4 regions of the Actinoplanes sp. NPDC048967 genome follow, and region 1 is predicted to be linked to each of the others. Evidence: riboswitches for the same ligand, from Rfam matches in the RefSeq annotation. Region 1 holds a riboswitch; each other region holds the start of a gene.

Region 1 (3,410 bases):
GCCAGCTGGCCGGGTTCTTGGCCAGCAGCAGCCGGATGTTGCGGCCGTCGCGTTCCACCTGGGCGTAGCGGCCCGCCACCGAGGCGACGCCGGCCAGCCGGGGGACGGCCTCTATCGGGCGGACGCCGAACTCGGCGGCCACGGCCAGCGCGGTGGCGGCGTTGCCCAGGTTGACGTGCCCGGGCAGCTGGAGCTTGACCAGGTGCCAGTCGCCGCGGGGGTCGATGACGCCGTCGTCCTCGACGGTCCACTGGGCCTGCGGGCGGCGCAGCGGGCACCCGGTGCAGCGCCAGTCGCCGTTCGCCCGTTCGATCGGGGAGCCGCACTCCGGGCAGACGAACGAGTCGTCGTGCCAGCGCTGGCCGGCGCTGAACCAGACGACGTGCGCGGTGTTGACCGCCGCCCAGACCACCATCGGGTCGTCGGCGTTGGCGACCACGTGCACGTCGGGGTGGGCGGCCAGGGCGGTCCGCCACATCTGGGCCATCATGGCGACTTCCTTGGCCCGGTCGAGCTGGTCGCGCGAGAGGTTGAGCAGCGCGACCACCCGCGGGGTGGTCTCGTCGATGACCCGGGCCAGGTAGTGCTCGTCGACCTCGAGCACCGCGAACGGGGTGGCACCGGCCTTGGCCAGGGCCGAGGTGTGCCCGGTGGGCATGTTGGCGCCGAAGGAGTTGGTGGCGACCGGGCCCAGCACGCCGAGGGCGGCCGCGGTGAACCGGGTCGTGGTCGTCTTGCCGTTGGTGCCCGAGACCAGCGCGATCGCGCGGCCGGCGGCGAGGTTCTTCAGCAGGTCGGGATCGATCTTGAGACCGATCCACCCGCCGATCACCGAGCCGTCGCCGCGGCCGGCCGCCCGTGAGAGCGCCGCAGCGGTTCGCGACACGGAGGTCGCGACCTTGGCCCGTAGGGGCATCTTCCCGTCCGTCACGGCGACGAGGGTACCGGAAACGGACACTACGTCGAGTGGCCCTGGGTGCGTCCTGTGGACATCCACCGCTGGGTGGCCCCCTCGGCCGAACGGATGATCTCCACTACGCCGCCTGTCGCCGAGTTTGCGCCGGTGGGGGCGTTTACGGTCACATTCTCCCGACCTGGATCCGGCCCATGATCGGCCCCGTCGGGCTTTTTGTGTGTTGTGTTTCACCCGTAACCTTCGACGTAAAGTGATCAGCCAATCACCTGGTGCACTGGCATTTGTCACGGCGTGGTTACAAACCGGACAGGGGTTCGCGTGCCAAATACTCTCCGTAGCCAAGGGGAGTCCTGCACGTCACCCGGAAATCGGGTAGCAAGGACGAGCCGGTGAGCGCCCGCTCGCCGCTCGCACCGCAACGGACCACGCCGAGCCCTGCCCCGGTCCGAGCGGCGCGACCACACGTACGCGAACGACAACACAGGCATACGGGGGCAGGGACGGGGGACCCAGATTCGGTCCCACGGGGTACGCGCCAGTCGCGGCGTACCACGGAGGACCTTGGGGTGAAGCCACCATCGGTGGCCGGGCAACCTTCCCGCCCGAACCCGACAGCTAACCTCGCAGGCGTGCCGGAGGGATCTCTCTACCGTGCACGAAAGCACCTCGCACCGGCGCCGTCGTACCGTTGGCACCGGTCCCATCGCTCTGTCCCTGGGTCTCAGCCTCGCGGCCAGCCAGCTGATCGGCACCCCGGCGGCCTCCGCCGCTCCGGCGCCCGTCACTGCGGCCGCGTCGGCAGCCGTCAAGCCCAAGCTCACGAACTCCTACAACAGGAGGTCGGTGAAGAAGGGTCAGACGGTCCGGGTGACCGCGAAGCTCATCAACCCGAAGACCGGCAAGGGCGTCAAGAGCGTCAAGGTCAAGCTGCAGATCCGGGGCGGCAAGTCGTGGAAGACCTGGGTCACCCGGTCGACCGACTCCAAGGGCGCGGTCTCGATCCTGACCAAGCCCGGCTCGTCGCTGTACTACCGCACCGTCTTCTCCGGCGGTAAGGGCTACACCTCGACGCGCAGCAGCCAGACCAAGATCACCGTGAAGACCCAGAACAAGGCGGCCAAGGTGCTGGCCGAGGCGGCCAAGCACAAGGGTGCGCCGTACAAGTTCGGTGCTTCCGGTCCGAACCGGTTCGACTGCTCCGGCTACACCATGTACGTCTACAAGAAGGCCGCCGGCAAGAAGCTGCCGCACAAGGCCAACTCGCAGCAGCGGTACGGCAAGGCCGTCGGCAAGGGCAGCAAGAAGGCCGGCGACCTGCTGGTCTTCCGCTCCGGCTCCTACGGCACCCACGTCGGCATCTACGCCGGCGGCGGCTACATGTGGGCCGCACCGCACACGGGTGACAAGGTCAAGAAGCAGAAGGTCTACGGCAAGAACTACGTCGTGCGCCGCCTCGTCTGAGTTCCGCTCAGCGGTACGGTCACCGACAGCACCAGTAAGAGCAGTACGACAGTTCAGTGGGGCGCGACCCGGTACGGGGTCGCGCCCCACTGTCATGTCCGCTCCACTTTCTCCTCCACTTTCCTCCCCGATGGGGTGCCGAAGGGCAACCGCGCCTTCCCCAACGCCCGAAATCGGGGGACTTTCGTGCCCGGGTGGGCGGCATGTCGGAAAGTGGACCATGGTGCGGCCCGCCCGGCCCTCCACTTCCACCCCACCGGCTCTGACGTGCGGATACATCCGCGAATCGGGTTCGCGGAAGCCGTCATTCTGGTTGCGAGTGGAGGGAAGTGGAGTAGAGTGGAGCGCAGTGGCAGGGCCTGAGGAGGAGCTGAATCCGAGGGAATTTGCCGGCCCAGACGACAGGTGATCCGCACAGAGCTGGCTCTGCGGCGGCGCCCGGGGCAGGGGGGTTGGGCCGATGTTCCTCGGCACGCACACCCCGCGCCTGGACGACAAGGGCCGACTGATCCTTCCGGCGAAGTTCCGCGACGAGTTGGCGGGAGGTGTCGTGATCACCAAGGGGCAGGAGCGTTGCCTGTACGTCTTCCCGATGCCGGAGTTCCAGCGGATCGCCGACCAGCTGCGCGAACAGCCGGTCACCCACAAGGCCGCCCGGGCCTACAGCCGGGTGTTCTTCGCCAGTGCGCACGACGAGATCCCCGACAAGCAGGGCCGGGTCACCATCCCGGCGCATCTTCGGGAGTATGCGGCGCTGAACCGCGAACTCGTGGTGATCGGCGCGAGCACACGGGTGGAGATCTGGGACAAGCAGTCCTGGGAGCAGTACCTCTCGGCGAGCGAGGACGACTTCGCCGACATCGAGGAGGGGGTGCTGCCCGGCGGATTGTGAGGCGTGGCACCTGTGGGCCAGAGAAACGGCCCGGACGTCGCTGCCGCCGTACTGCGAGATCTCCAGCCGCTCCCGCTCCTGGCGCCTCTTCCCCGGTGCCAGGCGTGTGTCCGGTCGGGCGCGCCCGATGGCAACGGGCAC
Region 2 (3,410 bases), on a different contig from region 1:
AGTGGGACTTCGAGAACACCCCGCCGGAGGCGTACCCGCTGCTGCTGAACTACCCGTACTTCGACCTGTACCGCAAGCAGGTGGTCAAGCAGGCCGACCTGGTCATGGCCATGTACCTGCGGGGTGACGCCTTCACCCCCGAGGAGAAGGCCCGCAACTTCGCGTACTACGACGCCCGTACCGTGCGGGACTCGTCGCTGTCGGCCTGCATCCAGGCCGTCATGGCCGCCGAGGTGGGTTTCGTGGAGCTGGCCCACGACTACCTGGGCGAGGCCGCCCTGATGGACCTGCACGACCTGCACCAGAACGCCCGGGACGGCGTGCACGTGGCGTCCCTGGCCGGTTCCTGGATCGCCCTGGTGGCGGGCCTGGGCGGCATGCGTGACTCCAACGGGCAGCTCTCCTTCGCGCCCCGGCTGCCGAGCCGGATCAACGCGCTGGAGTTCTCGCTGCTCTGGCGCGGCCTGCGGCTGCGGGTGCAGGTCACGGCCGACGAGGTGACCTACTCGCTGCGCAACGGCGGTGGGTCGGCGCGTCTGGACCTGCTGCACCACGGCAAGGAGGTCACCATCACCCAGGTGAAGCCGGTCGTGCTGCCGATCCCGCCGGCGCCGCCGACGGGCCCCGCGCCCAGCCAGCCGGCCGGTCGCGCCCCGGTGCGCCGGAACACCGGCGTCTGATTCCGCAACGAAGAAGCCCCCGTCCTCCGTGAGGAGGACGGGGGCTTCTCTGCGCTCGCCGCGCTAAAGCATCGAGACGTGTACGTGGTCCGTGTGATCACTGGGACCGTGGTACGACTTCCAGCCGGTGGCCGGGAACCAGATCTGTTTGTTCCAGATGACGTAGAGGATGCCGAGCCGGTCGGCGTTACGCACCAGGAAGGCCATCAGGTTGTTGCCGTACTCCCGGGTGTCCTGGTTGTGCCACGGTGAGAAGCCGCTCTTCTGCAGGGACCAGTCGCAGGCGCGGCCCTTGGGATGCTCGAACGGGCCGCCGTTGCGGTGACAACCGACGAACCGGTTGAACTTGGCCTTCTTCACTTCCTTGTACATGTGGAAGGTGCGCGCCGTGATGCAGCCACCGGTGGTCGGGTCGTCGACGTTGCAGGACTCCGGTCCGAACTCGCCGTCGGAGTTGCGCGGTGCGGGTGCGGCGATCTTGGACTTGACGTCCACGAAGCCGCCGGTGACCGACTTGCCGCCGACCTGGGCCAGCGCCTTCTCGGCCGACTCCTTCTGCTTCTCCATCAGCGCGAGGTTCTGCTTCTGCGCCTTGACCTCCTGGTCCAGGCGCGTCTTGCTGGCGGTCACCTCGTCGATGGCCTGGTCCAGCTCGCGCAGCTTGCCGTCGTTGAGGGCGTTGATCTCCTCGAGGGAGACCGCCTTCTTGAGGAAGCCGTCCGGGCTGGTGGTGTTGAGCAGGAAGCCCATGGTCGAGATGCCGCCGGTGCGGTACTGCTGAGCGGCGACCGCGCCGACCTCGGGCAGCAGCAGGTCGCGCTTCGCCTCGGCGTTCTTGACCTTGAGGGCGAGGCCGAGCTGGGTCTTGGTCGACTTGGCGACCGCCGCCTTCGCCGTCAGATAGCGCCGGCCCGTGGAGTCCAGCACGTCGTTCAGCAGCGGGTTGTCGTCGCCGTCGTCGGCGGTGGCCGACTTGGTGTCGTCCGGATCGGCGTTCGCCGGGGATGCGGGCGCGAGCATCATCGTGACCGCGGCGAGCGGTGCCAGGGCGAGGATCAGCCACCGGCGGGGTCTTGCCGTCATTCAGAATCCTTCCGCGTGACCACCGGCCGGGTTAGCTGACGGGTTCGGGACGGAAGCAATCCCTACCACTGACTCGTGGATTCACCCCGGTAGTTCTGTGGTTCCCCGGCTCATCTTGCGACGATTAGATGGTGGGCTGCCGGCGCCTTGGGGGCAGCGCCTTCTGGCAGTGACCGGCGGCCAGCTTACCTGACAACGGCCGAACCGGCAGTGCTGCCGCGGACGGCAAAACGGTTACCGGACAACGACTTTCCGTCACCGCTCGATGGAATGACGCAGGTCATAGCCCGTAACGGCACATTAATGTGAGTCGTTGCATTCTTTCCGTCGATTGCTCACCATCAGTGCACGATCGATTGCGTACGGTGTGACGACTGTCGATTCTTAGCATTGATGGGTAGTGTTCGTCACGGTCTCAGCGCAGACCGCCGCCTAATCGCCGCACGGCGAGCCGGGGAACCACTCGAGTAATGGGGTGAATCCGATCCGCGCACCCCCGCGCGATCGGTAGGGATCGCTTCCGTCCCGAACCCGTCAGCTAACTCGGTCGGCGGCCGACGGAAGGAATGTTCGTGAGGCTCAACCCTGTCCGCCGGCGATTAGCGACCGTGCTCGCGGTCCTCGTCGCCACCTCGGGGCTGGCGCTCGCCGCCCCGACCTCCGCCTCCGCCGCACCCCGCCCCTTGGCCGCGCCGGGCGACTCGGGAGACGACGGCGAGGGCGGCTCGAAGTCCCTCATCAAGCAGCTCGAGGCGGCGTCCAAGGGCTTCGTCGAGGCCCAGGAGGCGCTGGACCGCTCCAAGAAGCGCCAGCGGGAGCTGACCGCCAAGCTCAAGGAGCTCGACACCCAGCTCGGCCCCAAGCAGGCGGCGCTGGACGAGATCGTCCAGCGGGCGTACCGCACCGGGCGGCTCGGGCCGATGTCGGCGATGATCACCGCCGACTCCACCGGCAGCATGCTGGACCGGGCGCAGACGCTGGAGACCATCGCCGTCAAGCAGGACCGCGCGGTGCGCGACCTGAAGGACAGCCGGGACCAGCAGGCGCAGGCCAAGACGGCGATCGACACCGCTGTCCGCGAACAGCAGCGCCAGCTCACCGTCATGGCCAAGCGCAAGAAGCAGGCCGAGGACGCGTTGAAGGTCGCCAACGCCGCCAGCGGCGGATCCTCGAGTTCGTCGTCCGGCGGCGGTACCTCCAGCGACGGCGGCAGCAGCGCCCTGGCCGCGCCCGCGCCGCGCAACTCGGACGGCTCCCTGCCGAGCGAGTCGTGCAGCGTCAACGACCCGACCACCTCGGGCTGCATCACGCCGCGCACCCTGCACGCGATGCAGGAGGCGAAGAAGGACGGTTTCAACCACTTCATCGCCTGCTTCCGCCACCAGAACAGCGGTGAGCACCCGAAGGGCCGGGCCTGCGACTGGGCCGCCGACAAGGGCGGCTTCGGCGGCGACGCGACCGGGGCCAGCAAGGACTACGGCAACCGGCTGGCGAACTACTTCATCAAGAACGCGAGCCGGCTCGGGATCCTCTACGTCATCTGGTACCGGCGGATCTGGCTGCCCAGCAGCGGCTGGAAGTCTTACTCCGGGGCCGGCGGTGACCCGTCGAGCGACCACACCAACCACGTGCACATGTCGATGCGCT
Region 3 (3,410 bases), on a different contig from region 1:
CCCTGGTCGCGTACCTCTTCGTTGATCTCGCCGCTGCCGCCCGGCTCCGCATAGCGGGTGAACGGCGCGCGCAGCGGGCTGGTGATCGCGTCCTTGGCGATCAACCGGCTCAGCTTGTGCGTCGCGATGGAGATCAGCACGATGTCGGCGGTGGCCGGCCGGTCCGGTACGGGCTTCGCGGTCAGCTTGGCGGCGGCGGCCAGACTGCCGGCGAGCAGTCCGAACGCCCCCATCGTGGCGACGTAGCCGTCCAGCGGCCGGTGCTCGTGGGGTGCGTAGTCCCGTCGCAGCCGGTTCAGCCGGCCGCGTACCGAGGAGATCATGAAGTCCGGGGTCCTCTCAGAAGTCCTGGGTGAGCCGGTCCGGATCGACCTCACGGCCGGGGTACCGGGACAGGTACGCGTTCTCCAGCTCCTCGGTCCGCCGCAGGTGGTTGGCCAGGGCCGCGTCGGGCCCGTGCCGCAACGTCTGCAGCCGGGTGCGGTGCAGGCTGGCCAGCTCACGGAACAGATCGTCGTCGGCCAGCCCCGCGGGGTCGATGCCGTTCTCGGAGACGACGGTCTCGTCGCCGGCGGAGTCGAGCCGGGCGTCGGTCATGACGGCGCTCCCTTCCTCGGTCGCAGAAGTACTTGCTGCAACGGTTGCCCGTGCGCCCTGCCGCCAAACCCGCCGGTACGCTGAGGGACATGAAAGGGCTGTGGACCCCCGCGTGGATCGCGCGCCACATCCTGGCGCTCGTGCTCGTGGCCGGCTTCCTGGCCCTGGGCTGGTGGCAGTTCAGCCGGGCCACCGGCGGCAATTCGCTCAGCTGGGGCTACACCTTCGAGTGGCCGGTGTTCGCCCTCTTCGTGGTGTTCATCTGGTTCCGCGAGGTCCAGCAGGAGCGCCGCGCCGCCCGCGCCGCCGAGCAGGACGGCCCCGCGGAGGCTGAGCCACAACCGGAGCAGCCGCCCGTGCCACGCCAGGATGCCCCGGTGACCGTGCGCCGCCCGGTCCGCGTGCCGGTGGCGCAGGTGGCGCCGGCCGACGACGATCCCGAGCTGGCCGCTTACAACGACTACCTCAGCTGGCTGGCCGCCCACCCCGGAGCCCGGCCGAGCGACTACCCCGGCCGTCGCGCCAGCGCCGGCTGAAAGGACGTGCACTGTGCAGGGAGCCCTCACCCGCTACCGGATCATCGCCTGGATCGTCGGCGTGGTCCTGATCGCGCTCGTGCTGGTCGGCATGCCGCTGAAGTACCTGGGTGACAACGACACCGTGGTGGCCGCGATCGGCCCGATCCACGGCTTCCTGTACATGGTCTACCTGGTCGCCGCCTTCGACCTGAGCCGCCGGGCGCACTGGCCGCTGGGCCGGATGCTGCTGGTGATGCTGGCCGGCACCATCCCGTTCTTCTCCTTCTGGGCCGAACGGGTCGTCTCCCACAAGTGGGTCCCGGCCGCACGCACTTCCCCGCCGGCCATGGCAGAGTAGGAAAAGTAACGCTGCGGAACGGATTTGTTGCCCGCCGTTATCGGGATCATTCTCTTATTTGTGATCATTGGCGCAAGTCACTCTACGGGCTCTTGTGTTAATGCCGCGCGCCGATAAGTTAATGCGGTTGGTCCGGTCCGCAGCCACACCCTCGGTGGCGCCGGCCAACGCCGCCGAATCCTCGCCGGCGGAAACGGGCGACCAGATCCCCCACGGTCACCGCCTCCGCCACGACGAACCGGGGAACCAACCGAAGCAGCACCGGGGTGAATCCGCGCGAGCGGTAGGGGCCTTCTTCCCGCCCCGAACCCGTCAGCTAACCCGGTAGGCGGCCCGAGCGGAAGAAAGGCCACAAACCGTTGCCACACGCCCGCACGAGGCTCCGTGCGCTGGTGGTTGCCGCCCTGGCGATCGCGATCACCGGCACCACCGCGACCGCCGCACACGCGGAACCGTCGACGAGTGAGCTGACGAAGAAGATCGACAAGGCGTCCGATCAGCTCGAGGACGTCATCGAGTCGTACAACAAGATGAACATCAGCCTCAAGAAGACCAAGGACGAGGAAAAGAAGCTGGCCGCGTCGCTGGGCCCGGCCAAGGCCGCGCTGGAGGCCGCCGGCTCGCAGATGGACGCCATCGCGGCGTCGGCGTACAAGACCGGCAACATCGGCACCATGAACGTCGTGCTCGAGGGCGCGGACAACCTCATGGACCGGATGAGCATCCTCGAGCAGATCTCCCGCAGCCGTGGCCGCGACATCGCGGAGTACCGCGCGACGACGGAGAACTTCGCCGAGCGCCAGGCCGCCCTCAAGGCGACCCAGAAGAAGCAGGAAGCTGAGGCCAAGGCCCTCAACGCGCGCAAGAAGAAGATCGAGGGCGACCTCAAGAAGCTGTACGCGATGCGCACCGCCGCCTACGGCTCGCCCACCGAGAAGTCCAGCAAGTACACCGGCAACATCCCGTCCATCGCGGGCTCCGCCGGTAAGGCTGTCACCTTCGCCTACAACGCGATCGGCGTCATGTACGACTACGGCGCTGACGGGCCGGACGGTTACGACTGCTCGGGCCTGACCTCCGCCGCCTGGCGGGCCGCCGGCAAGTCGCTGCCGCACAACGCCGCCGCTCAGTACAGCGCCACGACACGGATCTCGCGGTCCCAGCTCAAGCCGGGCGACCTGGTCTTCTACCGCAGCAACGGACACGTCGGCATCTATGTCGGCGGTGGCCAGATCATCGACGCCTCCCGCGCGGGCCAGCCCGTCAAGAAGCGCACGATCGACATCATGACCCCGAACGGCTACGGCCGGGTCACCTGAGCCGGGTCACCCGAGTAGCAGGCACGAGAAAAGGCCGGTGTCCCCGCAGGGGTCACCGGCCTTTCGCCGTACTGGTGGTCTGCCTTACGCGGCCTGCAGGCCCTCGGCCCGGGCCAGCTCACGCAGCCGGCCGAGCGCCTGGATCTCCAGCTGGCGGATGCGCTCCCGGGAGAGCGAAAACCGCGACGCCACCTCGGTCAGCGAGTGCTCGCGACCGTCCTCGAGGCCGTACCGGGCGCGCATGATGCCCGCCGACCGGTCGTCGAGGTGGTTCAGCAGTCCCTCGATGCGCTGACGCTCCAGCGCGGTCAGGACGATCTCCTCAGGCGACGGCGCGTCGCTGTCGGCGACCAGATCGCCGAGGTTGGTGTCGCCGTCGTCGCCCACCGGGGTGTCCAGGGACACGGTGTCCTGGGCCCAGCGGGTCAGCTCGGTGACGCGCTCCACCGTCACGCCCAGCGCCGCGGCGACCTGCGCGGGCTCCGGGTCGGCGCCGAGCTCGCGGACGAGCTGGCGGGTGACGTTGCGCATCCGGTTGACGTCCTCGACCAGGTGCACGGGCAGGCGCACGGTGCGCTCCTGCTGGGCGATGGCCCGGCTGATGGCCTGGCGGACCCA
Region 4 (3,410 bases), on a different contig from region 1:
GGCGGTGTTCATCCTGGCCGCCCTGGCCACCCTGGGCGGGGCGTCGCTGGTGGACTTCGCCGTGGCGCTGCTGGTGGGGATCGTGGTGGGCACGTACTCGTCGGTGTTCCTGGCCACGCCGCTGGCGATCACCTTCCGGTCCCGCTGACCGGGGGCAGCGGGGTGTGCGCCGCCGTGCGCCCACCCCGCTGCTTCGCGCGGTAGGGTTCCCGGCACCGATCGATGCCGCCGGTAGCGGAAGGACGAGCCGATGACGGATCCCACGCAGCTCAACGCAGACCTGCCGCACTCGGCGCGGGTCTGGAACTACCTGCTCGGCGGCAAGGACAACTTCGCGGCGGACCGGGAGGCGGCCGACTACGCCGTCCGGCTGATGCCCGAGCTCGTGCTGTCGGCCCGGGCCAACCGGCAGTTCCTCGGCCGGGCCGTGCGGTTCCTGGCCGGCGAGGGGCGGATCCGCCAGTTCCTGGACGTCGGCACCGGGCTGCCCACCGCCGACAACACCCACGAGGTGGCCCAGGCCGTCGCCCCGGACGCCCGCGTCGTCTACGTCGACAACGACCCGCTGGTCCTGACGCACGCCCGCGCGTTGCTGACCAGCAGCCCCCAGGGGGCCACCGACTACCTCGCGGCCGACGTCCGCGATCCGCAGGCCATCCTCCGGGCCGCCGCCACCACACTGGACTTCGGCCGGCCGGCCGCGGTGGTGCTGTCCGGCATCCTCAACTTCGTCATGGACGACGCCGAGGCCCGGTCGGTGGTCGAGCAGTTCATGGCCGCGGTGCCCGCCGGCAGCTTCCTGCTGATCTCGCATCCGACCACGGAGGTCAACGGCGAGGCCGTCGAGGAGTCGATGCGGCAGTGGAACGAGAGCGGCGCGGCTCCGATCAGGACCCGCACCATCGAGGAGATCCGCGGCTTCTTCGCCGGGCTGGAGCTGCTCGAACCCGGCGTCGTGACCTGCACGGCCTGGCGGCCGGACCCGCGGCACCCCGGCATCACCGAGGTCGTGTCGGAGTTCGTCGCGGTGGGCCGCAAGCCCTGAGCGCCGGTGGGGGCCCGGCTGCCCCACGGGGGTAAGGCAGCCGGGCCGGCTCATCACAGCGACAGACGCTGACCGGGGAAGATCAGGTTGGGGTTGCCGCCGAGCTGCGCCCGGTTGAGCTGGTACAGCGCGTGCCAGCCGCCCTTGACGTGCTGGGCTGCCGCGATCCTGGCCAGCGTGTCGCCGGACTTCACCGTGTAGTGCTGGCCGGTGGCCTTGACCGAGGTGCGCTTGGTCGCCGCCGACTTCTTGTGCGTGGTGGTGCGCGACGCCGTGGCCTTCTTGCCGGCCGACGACGAACCGCCGGTGTTCTTCGCCCGGTAGGACTTCGTCGAGCCGGCCTTCTTGCCGCACACCGGCCACGCGCCGATGCCCTGGCCGTCGAGCACCTTCTCGGCGATGCGGATCTGCTCCGCGCGGCTCGCCTTGTTCGCGGTGCTCGCGTACTTGCCGCCGCCGTACGCCTTCCACGTGCTGCGGCTGAACTGCAGGCCACCGTAGTAGCCGTTGCCGGTGTTGATGCTCCAGTTGCCACCGGACTCGCACTGCGCGACCGCGTCCCAGTTGACCCCGGACTGCGCCGCGGCCGGAGAGGCCGGGCCCAGCAGGGCGACGGTGCCCGCGGCACCGGCCACGACCAGGCCGAGGGCGCGCAGAGACTGCTTGTGGATCTGTGCCATCGAGTGAACCTCCACGCCTGCGAGGTCAGCTGTCGGGTTCGGGCTGAGGTTGCCCGGCCGCTGTGGTGCGGCTTCACCCCGAGGCGCGCGGGGAGCGCGCCGGAGAACCTGTGGGTCCCCCGCTCCATGCCTGAGTTGAGTTCCCAGCCCGGTCGGCGGCAGGACTCGGCGTTACCGACCGCGGGGCCCGCGTCAGCGGACCGGCCGACGGTAACCACGTTGCCCGCCACGGAACCAACCTCCGGGGGCCTAACGTGACGTTGTTCTCAGCTTTTGCCCACTTTTGATCTTGGCCCGAATCGGGACAGAACCGGTCGATCTACAGGGGCAGCCACTCCGTGGCCGTGGTCACCGCCCGCAGCACCTCCGGCAGCGGTTCGACGCCCAGGCCGGGCCCGGCCGGCACGCTCAGATGGCCGTCACGCAGCACGAACGGCTCGGTCAGGTCGGTGCGGAAGTAACGGTCGGACGCCGAGGTGTCGCCGGGCAGGGTGAAACCCGGCAGGGCGGCCAGGGCCACGTTCGCGGCCCGGCCCAGGCCCGTCTCGAGCATGCCACCGCACCACACCGGTACGCCGTGCGCGACGCAGACATCGTGGATCCGGCGCGCCTCCAGATACCCGCCGACGCGGCCCGGCTTGACGTTGACGATCGCGGCGGCGCCCATGCTGATCGCCGCGGCGGCGGTACGGGCCGAGGTGATGGACTCGTCCAGGCAGATGGGCGTGGTGATCAACTTCGCCAGCTCGGCGTGGCCGAGGATGTCCTCCTCGTCCAGCGGCTGCTCGATCAGCAGCAGCCCGAACGGATCGAGCCGGGCGAGGTGCCGGGCGTCCGCGACCGTGTACGCCGTGTTCGCGTCGACCTGCAGCAGCACCTCGTCACCGAAGCGCTCCCGCACCGCCCGGACCGGCGCCACGTCCCACCCGGGCTCGATCTTCAGCTTGATCCGCAGGTAACCGGCCGCCAGGTAACCACCGACGGCGTCGAGCAGCTCGCCGAGCGAGGACATGATGCCCACCGACACGCCGCACGGGACCCGGTCGTGCACGGCGCCCAGCTCACGGCCCAGCGGCCGCCCCTGGGCGCGCAGCTCGGCGTCCAGCACCGCGGTCTCCAGGGCGGCCTTGGCCATCCGGTGACCCTTGAACGGCGCCAGGGCCGGCCCCACCGCGTACGCGTCCAGCCGCGGCGCGGCCGCCAATGCCGGCACGAGGTAGCGGCGCAGCACGTCGGCGGCGGCGTCGGTGTACTCCGAGGAGTAGCGGGGGTCGGCCATCGCCACGCACTCACCCCAGCCCTCGGCCTCGCCGGTGACCACCCGCACCAGCAGCACGTCCCGGCCGGTCTCGGTGCCGAACGAGGTGCGGAACGGCGTGACCAGCGGCATGCTCACCCGGCGCAGCTCCACGCCCCGAAGTCTCACCGGCCGTACTCCCCGGAGCCGCGGGTGAGGACGTACCAGCCGTCGCGGTCGAAGCCGGCGAAGCGCAACCGGTCGGCGAGCAGCGTGCTCAGCGTCTCCCGGACGGCGACCCGCCAGTCCTTGGCCGCCCCTGGAGCCCGGCGGCGCAGGCTCTCGATGTCCTCCGGCACGGCCACCACCAAGGTCTGGCCCCGGAACGAGCCCGGCACCGGCCCACCGGCGCCGGAACGGCGCAGCGCCACGGTGGCGGTCGGCGGCC

What was found. Region 1 has a riboswitch for cyclic di-AMP ahead of AB0C12_RS14915 (C40 family peptidase). Riboswitches for the same ligand answer to the same signal wherever they lie in the genome.
Region 2: linked by a shared signal. The riboswitch ahead of AB0C12_RS23130 (hypothetical protein) and the one ahead of AB0C12_RS14915 (C40 family peptidase) in region 1 are both predicted to bind cyclic di-AMP.
Region 3: linked by a shared signal. The riboswitch ahead of AB0C12_RS36785 (NlpC/P60 family protein) and the one ahead of AB0C12_RS14915 (C40 family peptidase) in region 1 are both predicted to bind cyclic di-AMP.
Region 4: linked by a shared signal. The riboswitch ahead of AB0C12_RS01190 (transglycosylase family protein) and the one ahead of AB0C12_RS14915 (C40 family peptidase) in region 1 are both predicted to bind cyclic di-AMP.

Annotation. Positions count from the first base shown of each region.
Region 1 is NZ_JBEZFL010000003.1:507,257-510,666, reverse strand. It holds gene AB0C12_RS14920 (MurT ligase domain-containing protein) at 1-916, opposite strand, end outside; cyclic di-AMP (ydaO/yuaA leader) riboswitch at 1,380-1,561, shown strand; gene AB0C12_RS14915 (C40 family peptidase) at 1,568-2,377, shown strand; gene mraZ (division/cell wall cluster transcriptional repressor MraZ) at 2,838-3,269, shown strand.
Region 2 is NZ_JBEZFL010000005.1:293,973-297,382, forward strand. It holds gene AB0C12_RS23125 (glycoside hydrolase family 65 protein) at 1-680, shown strand, start outside; gene AB0C12_RS23130 (hypothetical protein) at 744-1,763, opposite strand; cyclic di-AMP (ydaO/yuaA leader) riboswitch at 1,767-1,904, opposite strand; cyclic di-AMP (ydaO/yuaA leader) riboswitch at 2,183-2,332, shown strand; gene AB0C12_RS23135 (hypothetical protein) at 2,330-3,410, shown strand, end outside.
Region 3 is NZ_JBEZFL010000011.1:87,058-90,467, forward strand. It holds gene AB0C12_RS36765 (DUF1360 domain-containing protein) at 1-320, opposite strand, end outside; gene AB0C12_RS36770 (DUF6158 family protein) at 340-597, opposite strand; gene AB0C12_RS36775 (hypothetical protein) at 687-1,133, shown strand; gene AB0C12_RS36780 (DUF3817 domain-containing protein) at 1,147-1,473, shown strand; cyclic di-AMP (ydaO/yuaA leader) riboswitch at 1,684-1,818, shown strand; gene AB0C12_RS36785 (NlpC/P60 family protein) at 1,866-2,792, shown strand; gene AB0C12_RS36790 (sigma-70 family RNA polymerase sigma factor) at 2,877-3,410, opposite strand, start outside.
Region 4 is NZ_JBEZFL010000001.1:241,419-244,828, forward strand. It holds gene secD (protein translocase subunit SecD) at 1-148, shown strand, start outside; gene AB0C12_RS01185 (SAM-dependent methyltransferase) at 251-1,045, shown strand; gene AB0C12_RS01190 (transglycosylase family protein) at 1,099-1,725, opposite strand; cyclic di-AMP (ydaO/yuaA leader) riboswitch at 1,730-1,873, opposite strand; gene menC (o-succinylbenzoate synthase) at 2,045-3,151, opposite strand; gene AB0C12_RS01200 (GNAT family N-acetyltransferase) at 3,148-3,410, opposite strand, start outside.